2 linked regions of the Thalassoglobus sp. JC818 genome follow. The protein of the gene in region 2 interacts with the protein of the main gene of each other region in a pairwise test. Links are inferred from orthologs where the notes say so. Each region holds a gene or a part of one and is shown on either strand. Other genes may lie near its edges.

What was found.
Region 1: the proteins of ndk (region 2) and AB1L42_RS11445 interact in binary tests that used the Escherichia coli proteins (3 or more experiments, as listed by UniProt). The link is inferred for Thalassoglobus sp. JC818 from one-to-one orthologs.

Annotation. Positions count from the first base shown.
Region 1 is NZ_JBFEFI010000004.1:83,869-92,001, forward strand. The notes cover bases 1,677-4,484. They hold AB1L42_RS11445 (5-formyltetrahydrofolate cyclo-ligase), read right to left. Parts: upstream 3,483-4,484; coding sequence 2,871-3,482; downstream 1,677-2,870. Other genes in these bases: AB1L42_RS11440 (hypothetical protein), read right to left, coding at 1,677-2,531; AB1L42_RS11450 (translation initiation factor), read right to left, coding at 3,539-3,880; AB1L42_RS11455 (biotin--[acetyl-CoA-carboxylase] ligase), read right to left, coding at 3,937-4,484. In the rest of the region: AB1L42_RS11435 (sulfatase), read left to right, coding at 15-1,469; more of AB1L42_RS11440, read right to left, coding at 1,656-1,676; more of AB1L42_RS11455, read right to left, coding at 4,485-4,719; AB1L42_RS11460 (sugar phosphate isomerase/epimerase), read right to left, coding at 4,831-5,754; AB1L42_RS11465 (hypothetical protein), read right to left, coding at 5,848-6,099; AB1L42_RS11470 (hypothetical protein), read left to right, coding at 6,511-7,215; AB1L42_RS11475 (protein kinase), read right to left, coding at 7,212-8,133. UniProt on the Escherichia coli protein: Involved in the removal of 5-formyltetrahydrofolate.
Region 2 is NZ_JBFEFI010000003.1:348,821-357,107, reverse strand. Bases 409-3,370 are described here. They hold ndk (nucleoside-diphosphate kinase), read right to left. Parts: upstream 2,143-3,370; coding sequence 1,675-2,142; downstream 409-1,674. Other genes in these bases: carA (glutamine-hydrolyzing carbamoyl-phosphate synthase small subunit), read right to left, coding at 2,334-3,370; ilvC (ketol-acid reductoisomerase), read left to right, coding at 463-1,467. Also shown: ilvN (acetolactate synthase small subunit), read left to right, coding at 1-320; more of carA, read right to left, coding at 3,371-3,467; AB1L42_RS09290 (hypothetical protein), read right to left, coding at 3,707-3,970; AB1L42_RS09285 (transglutaminase domain-containing protein), read right to left, coding at 3,963-6,044; AB1L42_RS09280 (DUF58 domain-containing protein), read right to left, coding at 6,041-7,273; AB1L42_RS09275 (MoxR family ATPase), read right to left, coding at 7,270-8,223. UniProt on the Escherichia coli protein: Major role in the synthesis of nucleoside triphosphates other than ATP. The ATP gamma phosphate is transferred to the NDP beta phosphate via a ping-pong mechanism, using a phosphorylated active-site intermediate.

The sequences.
Region 1 (8,133 bases), on a different replicon or contig from region 2:
GAGGAAACAAGAGCATGTGCTGCCGTGCGATCATCGCCTCTCTGCTGATACTCTTCTCCTATTGTCCGCTCAGCGCAGCTGACGATGGACCCAATTTCGTTTTCATTCTCGTCGACGACTTTGGATTTATGGATATCGGGGCGAACAACCCCGGGACATTCTACGAGACGCCGAACATTGATCGCCTTGCCAGCGAAGGCGTGCTGTTCACTCAGGGATATGCTGCCAATCCGGTCTGCAGCCCAACACGCTATAGCATCATGACGGGCAAGTACCCCTCACGGGTTGATGCCACGAATTTCTTTTCCGGAGAGCGTTCAGGAAAGTTTCTGCCTGCCACACTTAACAACAGGATGCCGCTCTCGGATGTGACCATCGCTGAGCAGCTGCGAGACAACGGATATCGAACGTTCTTTCTCGGTAAATGGCACCTCGGACCAACTCCGGAATTCTGGCCTGAACATCAGGGTTTTGATGTGAACATTGGTGGCCACGTGCGAGGATTGCCGAAGTCGTACTTCTCGCCGTATTCAAATCCGCGACTTTCAGATGGTCCCAAAGGAGAGCACTTGACGCATCGTCTCGCTGACGAAGCGATCAAACTCATTGAAGACTCCGAGGACGAGAAGTTCCTGCTCTACCTCTCCTTTTATACGGTTCATACGCCCCTGCAGGCACCGAAGCCGCTCGTGGAAAAGTATCGAGAGAAAGCAGCACTGTTGACCGAACAGCCAGAGTTTGGTCCGGAAGAACAAGTTTGGGAAACGGACGCAGAACGCAAAGTGCGAATTCGGCAAAGTCACGCGACCTATGCTGCAATGGTCGAGAGTCTCGATCAGAACGTTGGTCGAATTCTCGATCGGCTTGAAGAACTCAAACTCGCTGACGATACCGTCGTTGTGTTGTTCTCTGACAATGGCGGGCTCTCAACTTCGGAAGGCTCCCCCACTTCCAACCTTCCGCTTCGAGGAGGAAAAGGTTGGGTCTATGAAGGCGGGATTCGCGAACCGATGATTATCAAATGGCCGGAAGGCAATCGACCCAATCCCGTTTGTGACGTTCCCGTGATCAGCGTCGACTTCTATCCAACAATTCTGGATCTCGCTGGTATTGAAGTCCCAAGCGAAATGGTGCTCGATGGCGTCAGTCTTGTGCCGCTGCTCAAAGGAGAACCACTCCCTGAACGTGATCTGTTCTGGCACTATCCTCACTACAGCAATCAAGGTGGCTTTCCGGGCGGAGCGATTCGACGCGGCGACTACAAGCTCATCGAACGTTATGAAGACGGACGCACTCACCTCTATCACACGCGCGACGATGTTTCCGAAACGACCGACATCGCAGCTGACCATCCTGAACTGGTCAACGATCTGCGAAACCGATTGCATCAATGGTATAAAGAGGTTGACGCCAAGTTTCTGAGAGCCAAAGATGGTGGGGAAGATCCATGGACCCCGGATCAAGAGTAGAAACAGACGAGTGACGTCGATGGTTTCAGGAGGAAGGAGAAATCATCGACGCACTCGTTTTTTCTGATGTCTGATGTGACGACTTTGGAGATCTTCAGACCTCGATTCCACTGACTCGCACGAGCAAACTCAGCTCGAAAAGGAGTGGGACAGCACAAGCGAGTGCACAGGAAAGAGCAACTTGCTCTAAAAGGGGCGAACAGCTGGGTGGTATTGTCTTCCACCATCGAATCCGGAAGGTTGATTCGGAACCTGAGGTTGCGGCACTTGATTCGGTCTCGCCTGATTCGGTGCTGATTGAGCGGGCGACATCTGAGCTGGATTGTAATGCTGCGTTGGGAATGCATTCCCATGTTGCGGTTGAGTCGTGACCGATGCTTGTTCGTCCGACTGCGGCATCACACTCTTGAGAAGAGACTTCACCCACTCTGTTGAAGTCTGCTTCTGAGGCTCGACCACCTGTTGAGACGAAACATTCGCGGCTGGCTCTTCGAATGGTATCGGTCTTCCAAGCGTCGGCATCTTGTTCACATCGATGTGATTCCAGTTTTGTCCGCTGGCGTAGTTCTGTTCAATCACCCGTGAGTTGGAACTCTGTGCCCCGGCGGTCGGAGGCGGAGAATAGCTTTGCTGCGGATTCCAAGGCACAGCGTTCTGTGAACCTGCTGGGTGATTCACCTGTGATGACTGGTGACTCGACGGGTCGTTCTTGAACCGAATCGGAACGAGCGCATCCATCGCCAGTCGAGCCTTCTCAGCAGCGGTGATTTCCCCGCCAGCATTGGTTGTGTTCGGATCATATAGCGGAGCGTCTTCTGCTTCTGTCGCGAGAAGTTCGGTGCGTCCAGATTTGACGGCTGCTTCGATCACTTCAGGATGCTGGCTCCACTTGTTCTGGTCCCATTTGCGCACATCAACATAAGTTGTGAACAAAGCTGGCTGATGAGCGCGCGGAACGACGATCACACCTTCATTGGTATTCATGACGTGAAACTGCATCGCCAGAAGGGAGCCGACGCTGCCTGTCAGCAGACCGGTGAAGAACGTTTTGATTCCAAACATGACACACCCGACAGTTGCTCGAATCGCCGACAGAAGAAGTCCTGCGAAGCCATTCGATTGAAGAGGTTCTCAACTCTACAACTTCACCACCGTCATGCTTGAATTCTCTTTGCGATCAGGAGTCAGAATTCTTGATCGATTTGCCCTGCACACTCAAGGTTTTCTCAGGCCGAAGAGACCCCCAAAACCACAGTGCTTACGTACGCTGCACGACTACTGTTTGCCTTCTGATTGAGGAGGTTTGCCCTCTCGTCAAAACCGATCAACTCGGCTATCAGCCGCAGCACTGTTCGGACGCTTTGAATCAGATTCGTAAACTTGACGAATGCTGTTGTGATCTCATTCACAGCGGATCAGCTGCGTCGGAGTGACAATCCAGTCGACCCGTTCATCGTGATCCATCGCGGGAATTCGGTCGACGATTTGGCAATCGTAAGCGAGCGCAACCTTCAGACAGTCTGTGCGAAGTTGGGGAACAAGCCGATCGTAATATCCCGCGCCATATCCGAGTCGGTTTCCGCGACGATCGAAACCGAGCCCCGGTAAGAGTACGAGATCCACTTCTTCCGGAAGGACATGCAATCGCGCGTCGTCCCGCAATTCATGTCGCGGTTCAGGAATCCCATACTTGCCCACGATCAGATCAGCTTCATCCTTGAATTGAACAAGCTTAAGTCTGTTCTCAGAACAATAAGGAACAACAACACGAACAGCCCCGGAAGCCGCCTGAGCGATCATCTCAACTCGTGTTTGAACTTCGCTGCGAACGCCAACGAAGAATAGAACAGTCCCTGCTTCGTTGTATTCAGGCTGTGACGTCAGTCTCTCGAAGATCGCCGCTGAGAGTCGTTCCGGATCGTTAACCTTTGCACGTTCTGCGCGGAGTCTTTGTCGGAGTTGGTTCTTCGCTTCGTTCACATCGAAACCGTAATCAGTGCTTGCGTCTGACATCTCCGTTCGATCTTCTTCTGAGAGGAGATAGCTGTTCAATTCGTTGCGAGTTCGCTTCAAACTTTGGTCCGGTAGCCAATCGATTGAAGCTCATTCTTGATCCGTTCAATATGGCTTCCCTGAAGCTCAATCGTTCCGTCTTTAACAGTACCACCAACACCGATCGCGTCTTTGAGCTTCGTCAACAGATTGGGAAGGTGATCAGCTTCATCAATGAGATCGCGAATGACGGTGACACTCTTTCCACGCTTCCGTTTTTCCACTCCAATGCGAGCAATCTGCTTCGCTGGCGGAGTGTATTCGAACTCCGGTTCCGGACACGTGCATTCGCTTTCAAGTTCATCACACCGCTCGCACCGGGGAGGTCGATCGAACTCGGTCCCTTCAAAAAGTCTCATGACTCATTAATCCGCTGTAGGTTTCTTCGGCTGACATTTGCCGCAGGATAGCTTGATCATTCACCGATCACTTCGATGGTACCGGCAAAGATTCTCTGAACTCCGACAGGAAGTCGAACCAGCAAGGCCCCTTCGGCGTCGACACCTTCGCAAAGCCCGCCGATTTCGTCGACACCATCGTTCACCAGAATGTTTCTTCCGGAGAGATAGCAATGGTTGCGGTAATCTTCCAGAAAGTCAGAAGCTGTTGCGATGCGATTCCATTCGTGCTCCAGGTCCTCTAAGAGCTGAATGAGCACGTCCGTGCGACTCGCTTCTGAACCACTCATGTCGACGATCGATGTCGCCTTTGCCTGAAGTTGTTGAGGGGCTGACTGCAATGAGTTGTTGACGTTCAGCCCAATTCCGACGATGAGCAGGCTCGGACTCGCGGGGTGACTCTCGATCAACAGCCCCGCAACTTTTCTGCCTTGTACATAGACATCGTTCGGCCACTTGACCTGAACGTTCGACTCAGGAAGCCACCGTGCCACCGTTTTCCGAACGGCCATGCCTGTCGACAAGGACATCCTCGGCAGAAAACTCGTCGGAATTGCGAATTGCTGTGGATCGAACACGATCGAAAATGTCAGCGACCCCGGAGCCGACCACCACGAATTCGAACCGCGTCCTCGACCGGCAGTTTGCGTATTCGCCCCGACCAAAACCGGAAGATTTCGTCCGGTCATTGTCTCATTAGCCAGGAAGCGATTTGTCGAATCGACTTCGGCCAACCATTCCACCTGTTCCACCCACGATCCTTGCTCGATCAGGCGGCAATCAATTTCGTCTACATTCATCTCTCATTCCGAACGAGACCGGGTAGGCGAGCTTCGACCTCCGGCTCATATGGGCCGGGTGAACTCTGAAAACTTCCCACGATCTCTCAGTGTGTGCTGCTCGAGTAAAGCTTAGCTCTTTGCGAGACAGTCTTCGAGATAGTTGTGCCCCGCTTTGATTTCGCGAGTCACATCGGAGAGGTTCGGAAGAATTGGAATTCCTCGCGGAACTGGATGCATGAAGACCTCCGTTCGTCCCTGAAAATTGGTCTCTTTCAGAGCAGAGACGATCGGAACAAAATCAAGCGGCCCACGATGCGGAAGCTGGAGCATTTCCTGCTCTTTGGGAAGTTTCTCAGTACAGCCCATTCCGTGTTCCCATGCCTGAAAGTGCACGAGGCGATCACCGAGCCGATGGATGATTTCCGCGATTTGGGAAGGATCTTGCGGTAAGTGATAAGGAGCCATCGCAAGACCAATCGCGCTGGATGGCATTTCATCGAGCAGCATGAAAATCGACTCGGGCGAACTGATCAGTCCGCCGCTGTGGTTCTCGACCCCAACCGAAATCTCCAGGCTTTCTGCAAGCTCAACCGTTGGCTTGAGCTTTTCAGCGAACGCTTTCACTTCGCGTTTGAGGTCGTCTCCGGAAAGATCTTTCTTCCCGCCGGAATTGCAAATGACCATGTCTCCACCGAGACGTTTGGTGAGCTGCATTTCCGACTGCATGTTGAAGATGCCGTATTTGAAGCACGTCAGACTTCCGAGTTTCACGCCGTGCTGGTCGAGCAGTTCGCGAAACCGATCTTCGCCCATTTCGTCGATCTGCTCGCGCTGGTTTCCGTGCCGCTCGGCCCAGATTTCAATGGACTTTGCACCGGTCTGCGGAAGTTCAGCGAGAATGGTTTCAAGTGGATTTTTTCCATACATCGCAGAAGCCACGATGTAATTCAGTTCGAACGCCTGGGACTTAGGAGCGCATAAAGAAACCGCTGCCGTCAAAGACGATGCAGCGGCTACAGAAATCTCACAGAACTTACGTCTGGTGATGAGCATCGTGTTTCCTCAATCATTTCAATCCGGACTGCAGAGACGAAGCGACCGATTCGGCCGACAGGTCCTGCAAGTCGTTTGACTGAGGAAACGATATCAGTTCATCCAGTGGTTGTCTTCGTCAGTGTCAACTTGAGGCTCGTCCTGAACAGCATCCCAGCTGCGGAAGGCTTCGAAAACGTCTGAAGAGAGGAGCACGGTTTCCTCAGTTCCGATCACCATATCGATTCCGATGTTGCCAAGCAGACATCGGATCTCCCGGATGAAAGGAAGCGGAGCCATGAGTGTATTCTTCGGCAAGTCGGCACATTCTCGAAGTTCGAAGCTGGCCAGGTCAGGAGTGAACATTACGTCGTCCCGTTGGAGTCATTGCATTGAGTTGCGTCGTGTCGTTGGTCGATCCAACTTTATTCTGCACCATGGTGTCGCAGGAGGCGCGGAACTTCAATCAAACCTTCGAGAAGTACACGACTTTTGCAGATTCCCATGACACGCAACAGGTTTACCCAAGATTTAATTAAGAAGTGAGTTGGGAAGATTGAAGACACTGGCTGAATTGGCCATTCCGTAACGATTGTTCCGATCACAGCGAGAAGGATACTTTGACTGTCACATCACCCGGCAGAACAATCTTCCAGTGGTCCGTTTACGAAGATTGGTCAGATTTTTATCCTGACAGGTTGTCGTTGAACGGTGGTATTCCTCAACGTGTTTTCATTGAGACACACGCTCATGTTTCTGAAGAGGGAGAATGCAAACATGTCCAAACAACTGTTGCTTCTGGCATTACTTGCGTCTTTGCAGAGTTCCGTTTTCGCTGACGAACCGGTCGATGAGAAAGCACCGGCAGTGAAAGCCATCAAAGAGGTCGGTGGCAACGTCATGGCCATCGCCCAAAATGACCCACGGCTGGACGTCACGCTGCACCTGGCGGATCAAGATGTCACTGATCAAACCCTGGAACAGGTTGCCGCTCTGGAAAATGTCGCTTGGCTTAATCTCGCTGGAACCAAAATCTCCGACGACGGCCTGGCCAACCTCGCTGGCTTGGACTCGCTCGAAAAGCTGCATCTGGAGAAGACAGCCATTGGCGACAAGGGGCTGAAGCACCTCTCAGGGCTGAAGCACCTCGTCTATCTGAACCTCTACGAAACGAACGTCACGGACGCAGGGATTGACGAGCTGGCCAAACTGAAGAGCTTGCGACGCGTGTATCTGTGGCAGTCTAAGGTGACAGAATCCGGAATCGAAAAACTTCAGAAAGCCCTTCCCGAAGCCCAGGTCGTCGGAGCAATTAAACTGACCCCTGTCGAACCACCGATGCCCGAACCTGAGAAGAAGGAACCTGAGAAGAAGGAACCTGAGAAGAAGGAACCTGAGAAGAAGGAACCTGAGAAGAAGGAACCTGAGAAGAAGGAACCTGACAAGAAAGACGCTGACAAGAAAGACGCTGACAAAGACTAAGCGTGTCGGAACGGCAAGGGGCTGGTGCGAGGTACGCTCGACGTCTTGAACCAGTGATAGATGCCGAGCGTCGTGACTCCTGTCAGCAGGACAGCAACAGCCCAGCCGATCCACGATTTTTCTTCAGGCTTCGTCTCCGGAACGGTCCCCTGAAGATTCTGAACAGCGCGATTTGCAGAATCACGCACACGTGCATCCGCGTCGTTTTTCTGAATGCGAATCAAAACCGGAATGAGATGCCGAGAGCGTCGACCACCTTGTCCGATTTCGTGGGCACTTTGTTGACGCACCTCGGGATCAATGTCTTGCAAGGCTGTTTCTAGAACAGAGAGATGCCGCCCGGATCTCTGATGGATCGTCCCGAGCGATTCAATTGCGACAATTCGGACATCTGGATCAGCATGATGTGCGGCGCGCACCCACAGCATCTCGCCATGGTCCCCGGAATGCCGTTGAACCACCTGGATAATGTTCCAGCTCAAAGAGCAGGCAAGCGTAATTCCGAGCGCGATCGCCACCCATCTCGGGACAGAGTTCGTCGGGGCCACAGGACTCGGAAGCGGAACGCCTGACTTGGGCGACTTCGCCTGTGCTCGTGTTCCGCCGCTGCCTGTGCGGAGTCGATCGTGCATCTCCTCTGGAGTCGGACGCGTCACGACGACCGATTGCTTGACCGATCGAAGCTGCCGCATCACCGCCTGAGCCGACTCGGGTCGGTTGGCAGGGTCTTTCTCGAGCAACTGAAGAATGATTCTCTCCAGCGCGATGGGACAATCGAGTGCCTTCTCGCTGGGCCGCACCGGCATGTTCTGACAGTGCATGTGCAATGTGGCAGCGGGTGTTTCTCCGATGAATGGCGGAGTCCCTGTAATCAGTTCGTAGAGAACACAACCGAGAGCGTAGAGGTCAGTTTTGTCT
Region 2 (8,287 bases):
ACATCCAGGAAGAGCACGTCGAACGTGATCTGATGTTGATCAAAGTCGAAACCAAGACTCGACTGGAACGCAGCGAACTGAAGGAACTTGTTGACATCTTCCGGGGAAGCATTGTCGACGTCAGTGCCAAGCATGTGATGATCGAAATCTCCGGACAGGAACGAAAGATCGAAGCGTTCATCGAAGCGGTGCGTCCCTTCGGGATCCTCGAAATGGCTCGAACAGGCCGAATTGCTCTGTCCCGTTCGAATTCGATGTCGTCGGCGATTGAAGTTGGAGATCCAACTCACTCCAGCGACAACGTTGACCAGGCTGTATAACCTGGCCCCAAAGTGGCTCACGCACCCTCGAGTGCTCCACACAAATGATTTGCCGTTTTCATCGGCATCTTGTCGAGCGAACAGAAACTCTCTGTTCAGACGGCATCTTCTTTACACAAACTCTTTGACCTAAGGCGATAACATGGCAGCCAAAGTTTACTACGATGACGATGCGGACCTCTCACTGCTCAAAGGCAAAACGATTGCCATTTTGGGCTACGGAAGCCAGGGGCACGCTCAAGCACAAAACCTGCGAGATAGCGGCTGCAACGTCGTCATCGGTCAACGTAAAGGAAGTGCGAACTACGACCTGGCTGTCAGCCACGGTTTCGATCCGCTTCCAGTTGACGAAGCTGCTGCTGCCGGCGACCTCGTCAACATGCTGCTGCCAGACGAAGTTCAGGGCGACATCTTTCGCAACTACGTCAAAGACAATCTCTCACCGGGCAACCTGCTCCTCTGCTCACACGGATTCAACATTCACTTCGGCCAAGTGATTCCACCAGAAGGTGTTGACGCTGGTCTCGTGGCCCCTAAAGGCCCAGGACACCTCGTTCGCAGCGAGTACGTCAAAGGTGGCGGTGTTCCGTCTCTGATCGCGATGTACCCCGGATCTTCCGAAACATCACGCGGCCTCGCTCTGGCCTACGCGAAAGGGATCGGCGGAACTCGTGGTGGCGTCATCGAAACCACATTCGCAGAAGAAACCGAAACCGACCTCTTCGGTGAACAGGTTGTTCTTTGCGGCGGTGTCAGCGCACTCGTCAAAGCTGGTTTCGAAACGCTCGTCGAAGCAGGCTACCAGCCTGAAATGGCCTACTTTGAGTGCATGCACGAACTCAAGTTGATCGTCGACCTCTTCTACGAAGGTGGCCTCAACTACATGCGGTACAGTGTTTCGAACACAGCTGAATACGGAGACTACTCCAGCGGCCCTCGTATCGTGACTGAAGAAACCAAGAAGGAAATGAAGCGAGTTCTGGAAGAAATCCAGAACGGAACCTTCGCCCGCAACTGGCTTCTCGAAAACAAAGCCAACTGCCCGGGATTCCATGCAACTCGTCGACGTGAGCGTGACCACATGATCGAAAAAGTCGGTCGCGAACTTCGCAGCATGATGAGCTGGATCGACTCGAAAGAAGTCTAAGGCAAGCTCTGCCGACTGTGCCTTGAATGGACTTGCTGACAGACTTGTCACCCACTCCAATCAAGCACAGACTTCAACGCAATAAAAAGAAACGGCGGTCAGAACTTTCTGACCGCCGTTTTTCTTTGTCACTCACAGCTGTTTGAACTTGTCGTTCACCATCAACGTCATCAGCAAATGTCGCTCAAAAGTCGAAAGCGGCAATGCTTAGAGCTCGTCGCTGGCACACACCCAGCTATCCAGCGATGGGGCATACTCAACCAGCTCTTCTGGCTGGAAATAAATCGCAGTTTCGCGATCGGCAGCTTCGGGGCTATCGCTTCCGTGAATCAGATTCACCTGCCGTGACAGTCCAAAGTCTCCACGGATTGTTCCTGGCGCAGATTCGCGACCGTTTGTCTTACCCATCATTCCACGCACAACAGAAACCGCTTCTGGTCCCTGAACGACAATGGCCACCACTGGCCCGGAAGTGATGAATTCTTCGAGGAGTGGATAGAAAGGCTTCTCAACGTGTTCTTCGTAGTGCTTGGCAGCAAGCTCTTTCGTCACGACGAGCATCCTCATCCCGACGAGTTTGAGACCTTTTTTCTCAAGTCGGGAGATGATTTCCCCGCAAAGACGACGTTGAACAGCATCCGGCTTGAGCAGGATGAGAGATTTTTCAAGTGCCATGTGTTGTTTCCGCTGAGTTCTAGAATTGGTTCACAATTGTTGCGCCCAAGTCAGGGCCATTCATTGAAAGATATCTGTACTCGAGGCATCAAATTCCGGGATTGCTTTCACCTGCTTGACGAAACTCTCGTGCCCCGACAATGCGGTATAAATGAAAGCTCAAAAGTCTAAGCCATCGAAAGCGAACAACTTCAGTTCGCCATCATCTTGCGGAACTCACCGAAGAGATAGGCACTGTCGTGTGGTCCAGCCGAAGCTTCGGGGTGGTACTGCACACCAAACGCCTTCAGATCGCGATGGCGAATTCCCTCGACCGTCTGATCGTTCAGGTTGACGTGAGTGATTTCTGTTCCCTCAGGAAGCGTATTGATATCGAGAGCAAATCCGTGGTTCTGTGATGTAATTTCAACGCGTCCGGTCTCTTTGTTCAGAACTGGCTGATTGGCTCCGCGATGTCCGAACTTCAGCTTGTAGATTTCGCCACCGAGGGCCATTCCCAGGAGTTGTTGCCCGAGGCAGATTCCGAAGACCGGTTTCTTACCGAGGAGTCCACGAATCGCTTCGACAGCGTAAAGCAATGGACGAGGATCTCCGGGACCGTTCGACAGGAACACCCCATCCGGCTCAAGAGCCAGGATTTCCTCTGCGGTTGCATTCCCGGGAACGATTGTGACACGGCAACCCATCTCTTTGAGATGGCGTGGAATGTTCCACTTCATTCCGTAGTCGACAGCCACAACGTGATAAGCCTTGTCGCACGCTTCTGTCGAAGCTTGAGGCGTGAACTCTGATTGCGAAATCTCGTGGAGACCATCGCTCCATTCGCTTTTCGCACCGGGCATGACTTCCTTAACGAGATCTTGCCCCACCAGATGCGGGCTTTGCTGGGCCTTCTGGATCAACGATTGATCATCGAGATCGATTGTTGAAAGCACGCCGGTCATGGCTCCGTCGCTTCGAATTCGACGGACGAGAGCTCTGGTATCAACACCTTCAATCCCGATGACTCCGTTCTCGCGCAAGTAGTCGTCGAGAGACATTGTCATCCGGTAGCTGCTCGGTTCGCGGCACAACTCCTTGACCACAAACCCCTTCAGGGCAAGTCGGTCACGTTCGACGTCGTCCCGGTTGACGCCATAATTCCCGATCATCGGGTAAGTCATCGTGACAATTTGGCCGTTGTACGAAGGATCAGTCAGAATCTCCTGATAGCCAGTCATGCTCGTGTTGAAAACGACTTCACCGAAGTGTTCGCCTTCAGCACCGAAACGCCGTCCAGTAAAGACTGTCCCATCAGAGAGCGCTAATTTCGCCAATTCAGTCATTGTCTTTGTCTCACGCAGAAAGAGTTTCGAGTGTTGTATCAGACTGTTTCTACTCGGAAAAGGACTGGGTTTTACGTCTCCATGATTTCCGCCGAATCTCTGCTCACATCAACTTCGACGACTCTCAAACCTGAACAGATCGCTCAAAATTCGACACACTCCGGACTCGCACGGTCACGATTTTTCCTTGATCACTGCTTCGCCCCGTTCACATCAGCTTCATTGCATTTGAAACAACCCTATTCCGCATGGACATTGTCTAACAGCGACATGCTGACAATTTGATTGCGGTAAACGAGGGTTCGAGAACGGTTCGGCGTGACACCATGCACTCTCGCTTCATGAACGTAGGTTTCACGATTCGTGCTACTGTCTCGCAGATCGTGGACATCCACATCGACCAATACGAGAAACAAGTCGTCGGCAGCTTGTAGTGTCCCGATGAACACGTACGGGCTGGCCATATCCAGAACGATTGTCTTCCCGAGCAAGTCATCAAACATTTTCAACTTCCGTTTTTTGAGTCGCAGACTTCCCCACCCCGGACGCGATGATTCGTTCACCTTCCGACTGTAACGCTGTCAGGTCTACATCGGGCTGACGAGGACGAAACCGGAATGTGGAATAGCTTCGATACCAGTCCGCTACGCGCTCCCGATTGATCACTGTCGGGTCCGTTTCAACCCGATTAGCGAAGGCCAACAATGTTTCGCTGGGAGACCTGATGAGTCCATACTTCGCCACGAATAAGTCCATTCGCACTCGCTCCTGAGAGAGCGCAGTCACCGCTTCAGTCTTCGCAGTCCGTCGCAGCGAGACGCTGAGCAATCGCTGAAGTGCGACCCCAATGGCACTCAAGGCAATGAGACCGGCAATGCCCCACAACACTGGCTGTACAAACATCATTGCCAGAGAAGCATATTGGCCGCGTCGGGCAGCTTCCTGCATGGATCGAACATATTGGTTGAATGCTTCACGTCGTTGAGTCCAGACCGAGACTGACGTCGGACTCGGAACTCCTTCAGCGGGAGTGGACTCCACAATCACCCAACGTCCGAGATCAGCGTCGTAAGCTTCCACCCAGGCGTGAGCATCCTTTCGCCTTGCATTCCATTGACCATCAACGGAGTTCTTTTCCTGAGCGAGATAGCCTGTAACATACCTCGACGGAACACCGCCAATCCTCAGAAGAACCGCAGTCGCTGTCGCGAAGTACTCACAGTGGGCCGGAACTCGCTCCGACAAAAAGTAACCAAGTCGGTCTTCCCCTGGCGGTGCATTAAATCCGAGTTGGTACTGAAAGTTCTCCAAGAAAAACTCTTTGACGCCGCGGATTTTCTCACCCGGTCGGGACTCATCATCGAAGATTGTCTCTGCAACCGAAAAGACACGCTCATCGATTGATTCCGGAAGCTGTAGAAAATCACTCGAAACCGGGAGTCGCGAGGGCGTTCGAGATGGCTGCCGGAAAAGCATGTATGGAGAAACAAGATCATCGTCCGGGCGTGTCAGGATTCCGCTTCGATCGACGTAAACAGAATATGCTCGACACACGAGCCCGACTGTGTCGAGCGTTCCGAAACAATGACCGGCGGTGCTTCGATCAACAGGCCAGATCTTCATTTCAGAGAATTGACCTTTGATCTCCCCCTTGGGCAGGTACAACTGATCCGACGCATGCTGCAGAGTCATTTCATCGGGGACCTCTGACTGGAACAGTCGTCTCGCTTGCTGAGTGACTGTCCATCTGTCCCTTTCGAAATAATCGAACACCCGCCCTCGCATATACCCCGGCATGATCGGCGAGTGAATCGAAAGCGCTAACTCGTTTTCTTCCGACTGCTTCCAGTTGGTGATATCTGCCAGGCTGCCACGACCGGAGAACCCCGCGCGAGCTGGACCTTCCTGATTGAGCTCCAGAAATGTCGAGATCAAATCTTCCAGACGCCGCTCGTTGCGATGCAGCAACACAGAACACGCAGTCCCCCCCACGAGCGCAAGCACCAAAAGCGTTGTGATGACTCCAGTCCGAAACCATGAACTCCTGGCCGAAGAGTTTCGAATTTGTCGCCGACTCGAGGTCGCAAACCAAGCCCAGAAAATTACAAACAGCTGGACGAGAATCAACATCGCCAGTCGACGATTCGGGCTCAATCGCACATTGCCCGTGAAAATCATCCCAACGACCGCAAATGCGAGAAAGTTCAGCGGCAGCCGCGATCGATTTTGTAATCGGTATAAGGAAATCAGTTCTACAACTAAACAAAACGTGGCCACTTCGTAAGCCAGTTCGGTCATCAAGAATGCGAAGCGAAACTCGAATTCTCGAGGAGCAAACGAGTACTTCAGAAAGAAGAGGACGCCGACCATCGCCACCCAGTGCTTCGTCCGGATCGAGATCAGTCGTCCGCGTCGGACCACGGGAAAATTGACCAATGCCAACAGCACCGCAAACCCAGCCAGCCCTGGCGCATCCATCAGTGCACCCAGAGTGATCGCCTGAACTGAAACAATCCCGATGGCTGCAATTCGCTGCTGAGTCAACATTCCTCGGGCATCAGAAGGAGCCTCGATCATTGCTCGATCCCTTCCAATGCCGATGGATTTCGAGGATCAATGACCGCGATGTCCAAATCGTTCGGGAGCCCGATTTCATCTCGTGAATCAACGATCAAATAACATCGAACGCCAACTCCGGACTCAATCATCATGCGCACAAAGTGTTCGCGCTCTGGATTCCATGTCAGGAATACACAAATGGCGACGGCAGTCGACTCTAATGGTTCGGTCATCGCTTCTGTCAGTTGTGAGAAGCTGTCGTACCGATTTCGCTGAGTCATTGCGAGAATCTGCAAAATGCTTTCGAAGTGGCTCCCCTGAGCAGAAGGCTGAAAGAGATACAAATCCGGACCACAGCCGAAGACCTCGACCGACGACTGGTGCTGATCGAGCGAATGGGCGATGGCAGCGGTGAGAGAAACCGCCATTTCCAACTGCTTCGAAGCCATCCCGAATCGCCGCCACTCAGTCGGTCGAAAGACGTCCAGAATCAGTGCGACGTCGGATGTCACTTCATCCTGAAACTCACGGACAACCGGATGCCCGACTCGCGCCCAAGCTTTAAAGTCCAACTTCCGAGCCGGTTCTCCCGGAACGTATTCGCGATTCCCAACAAACTCAGTCGACTGCCCGATCTGCGAATCGACCGTGACCCCCCCCACCTGAAACTTGCGAGAGAACGGCAGAGAATATCTTCCGATCGGCTCGAACGCTGGAACTACCAGCAACTCCAGTTGTGGGGCTTTCGCTTTGCCGAACCGCATTAAATTGAAGGGGAACGTGCTATGCACTCTGATTTCTGGGAGGAGATATTCGCCTCGCGATTTGGCTTCGATCGTGAACGGCAAGGTCTCTGTTTCGCCTGCCCCAATCCACTGGACTGAACGATCGGGGTCGAGGTGCCGCAATCCCCCGGGAAGCCCAAACATCACACACATGATATCGCAGGCGGGCAACCACCCTCGGTTTGTCACAGTCAGGTAACCCGTAACTGACTCGCCAGCAGTCACTCGATCCGGAAGCCAAGCCTTCACGTCTACCTTCGGCCGCAGAAGGATTCCGGTCAGCTCGATCAGCCCGAAGAAGACTACGAAACCGCAAAAAATCTGATAGATCGGGACTTCGACGGTCACTGCCCCGATTGCACTCAGAAAGATTCCCAACACCGCAACCCGGCCGATGGGTGTCAGCTTGAATCCCACCAGAAACTTCGTCAATCGGACCAGGAAGGGTTGTTGTCGCTTCATGCCGGAACGGGCAGTTCACTCAGAATTTCTTGGATCACCTGGGCTTTAGTCATGCTTCCGTAACGTGCTTTCGGCATCAAACTCAATCGGTGCGGAAGGACGTGAATTGCCATCCGCTGAACATCATCGGGAGTCACAAAATCGCGATGAGAGAGAAACGCCGCGGACTGCACCGCTCGGAAAAACATCAAACTTCCACGTGGGCTCACGCCGAGGCGAATCAGTGGATGATTTCTAGTCCGTGCCACGATATCGACCAGATAGCCAGCCACGCTTCGATCGAGGTCAATCTCACGAACGGTCTGCTGAATATCCGCCACTTCTTCCATCGTCATGACTGGTTCGATGCTGTCGATGGGCAATGTAATGGCCCGGTCGTAAAGCATCGCGATTTCCATTTCGCGGTCCGGATAACCGACTTGCAATTGTACCAGAAAACGGTCGAGTTGTGCTTCGGGGAGCGGATACGTTCCGTGGAAGTCGACCGGGTTCTGAGTCGCCAGCACAAGAAACGGCTTGGGAAGAAAGTGCCGCACACCCTCAATCGTCGCTTGCCCTTCGCTCATGGACTCCAGCAGAGCGGACTGAGTTCTCGGACTGGCCCGATTAATTTCATCCGCGAGGAGAATACTGCAAAAGATTGGCCCTTGGCGGAATTCAAAAACTCCAGTCTTCGGCGAATAAATCGATGAGCCCAGAATATCCGAAGGGAGAAGATCGGGAGTAAATTGCACGCGGCGAAACTGTGCGTCCAACGACCGGGCCAATGCCTTCGCGAGAGTTGTCTTCCCGACCCCGGGAACGTCTTCCATCAAGACCGAGCCCCCAGCAAACAGCGAGATCAGAAGAATCTCAATGGTCTCATCTTTGCCGCGAATGACTTTACAAAGATTCCGTCGAAGCGTGTCGAGCTTCTGTGCTTGATCGACGCTCGCAGTTCCACCTGACATCGGAATGGGACACTTTCAACGCATTAGGTTGGGGGAATAGTCGAGCCGATGCGTGCACCGTCAA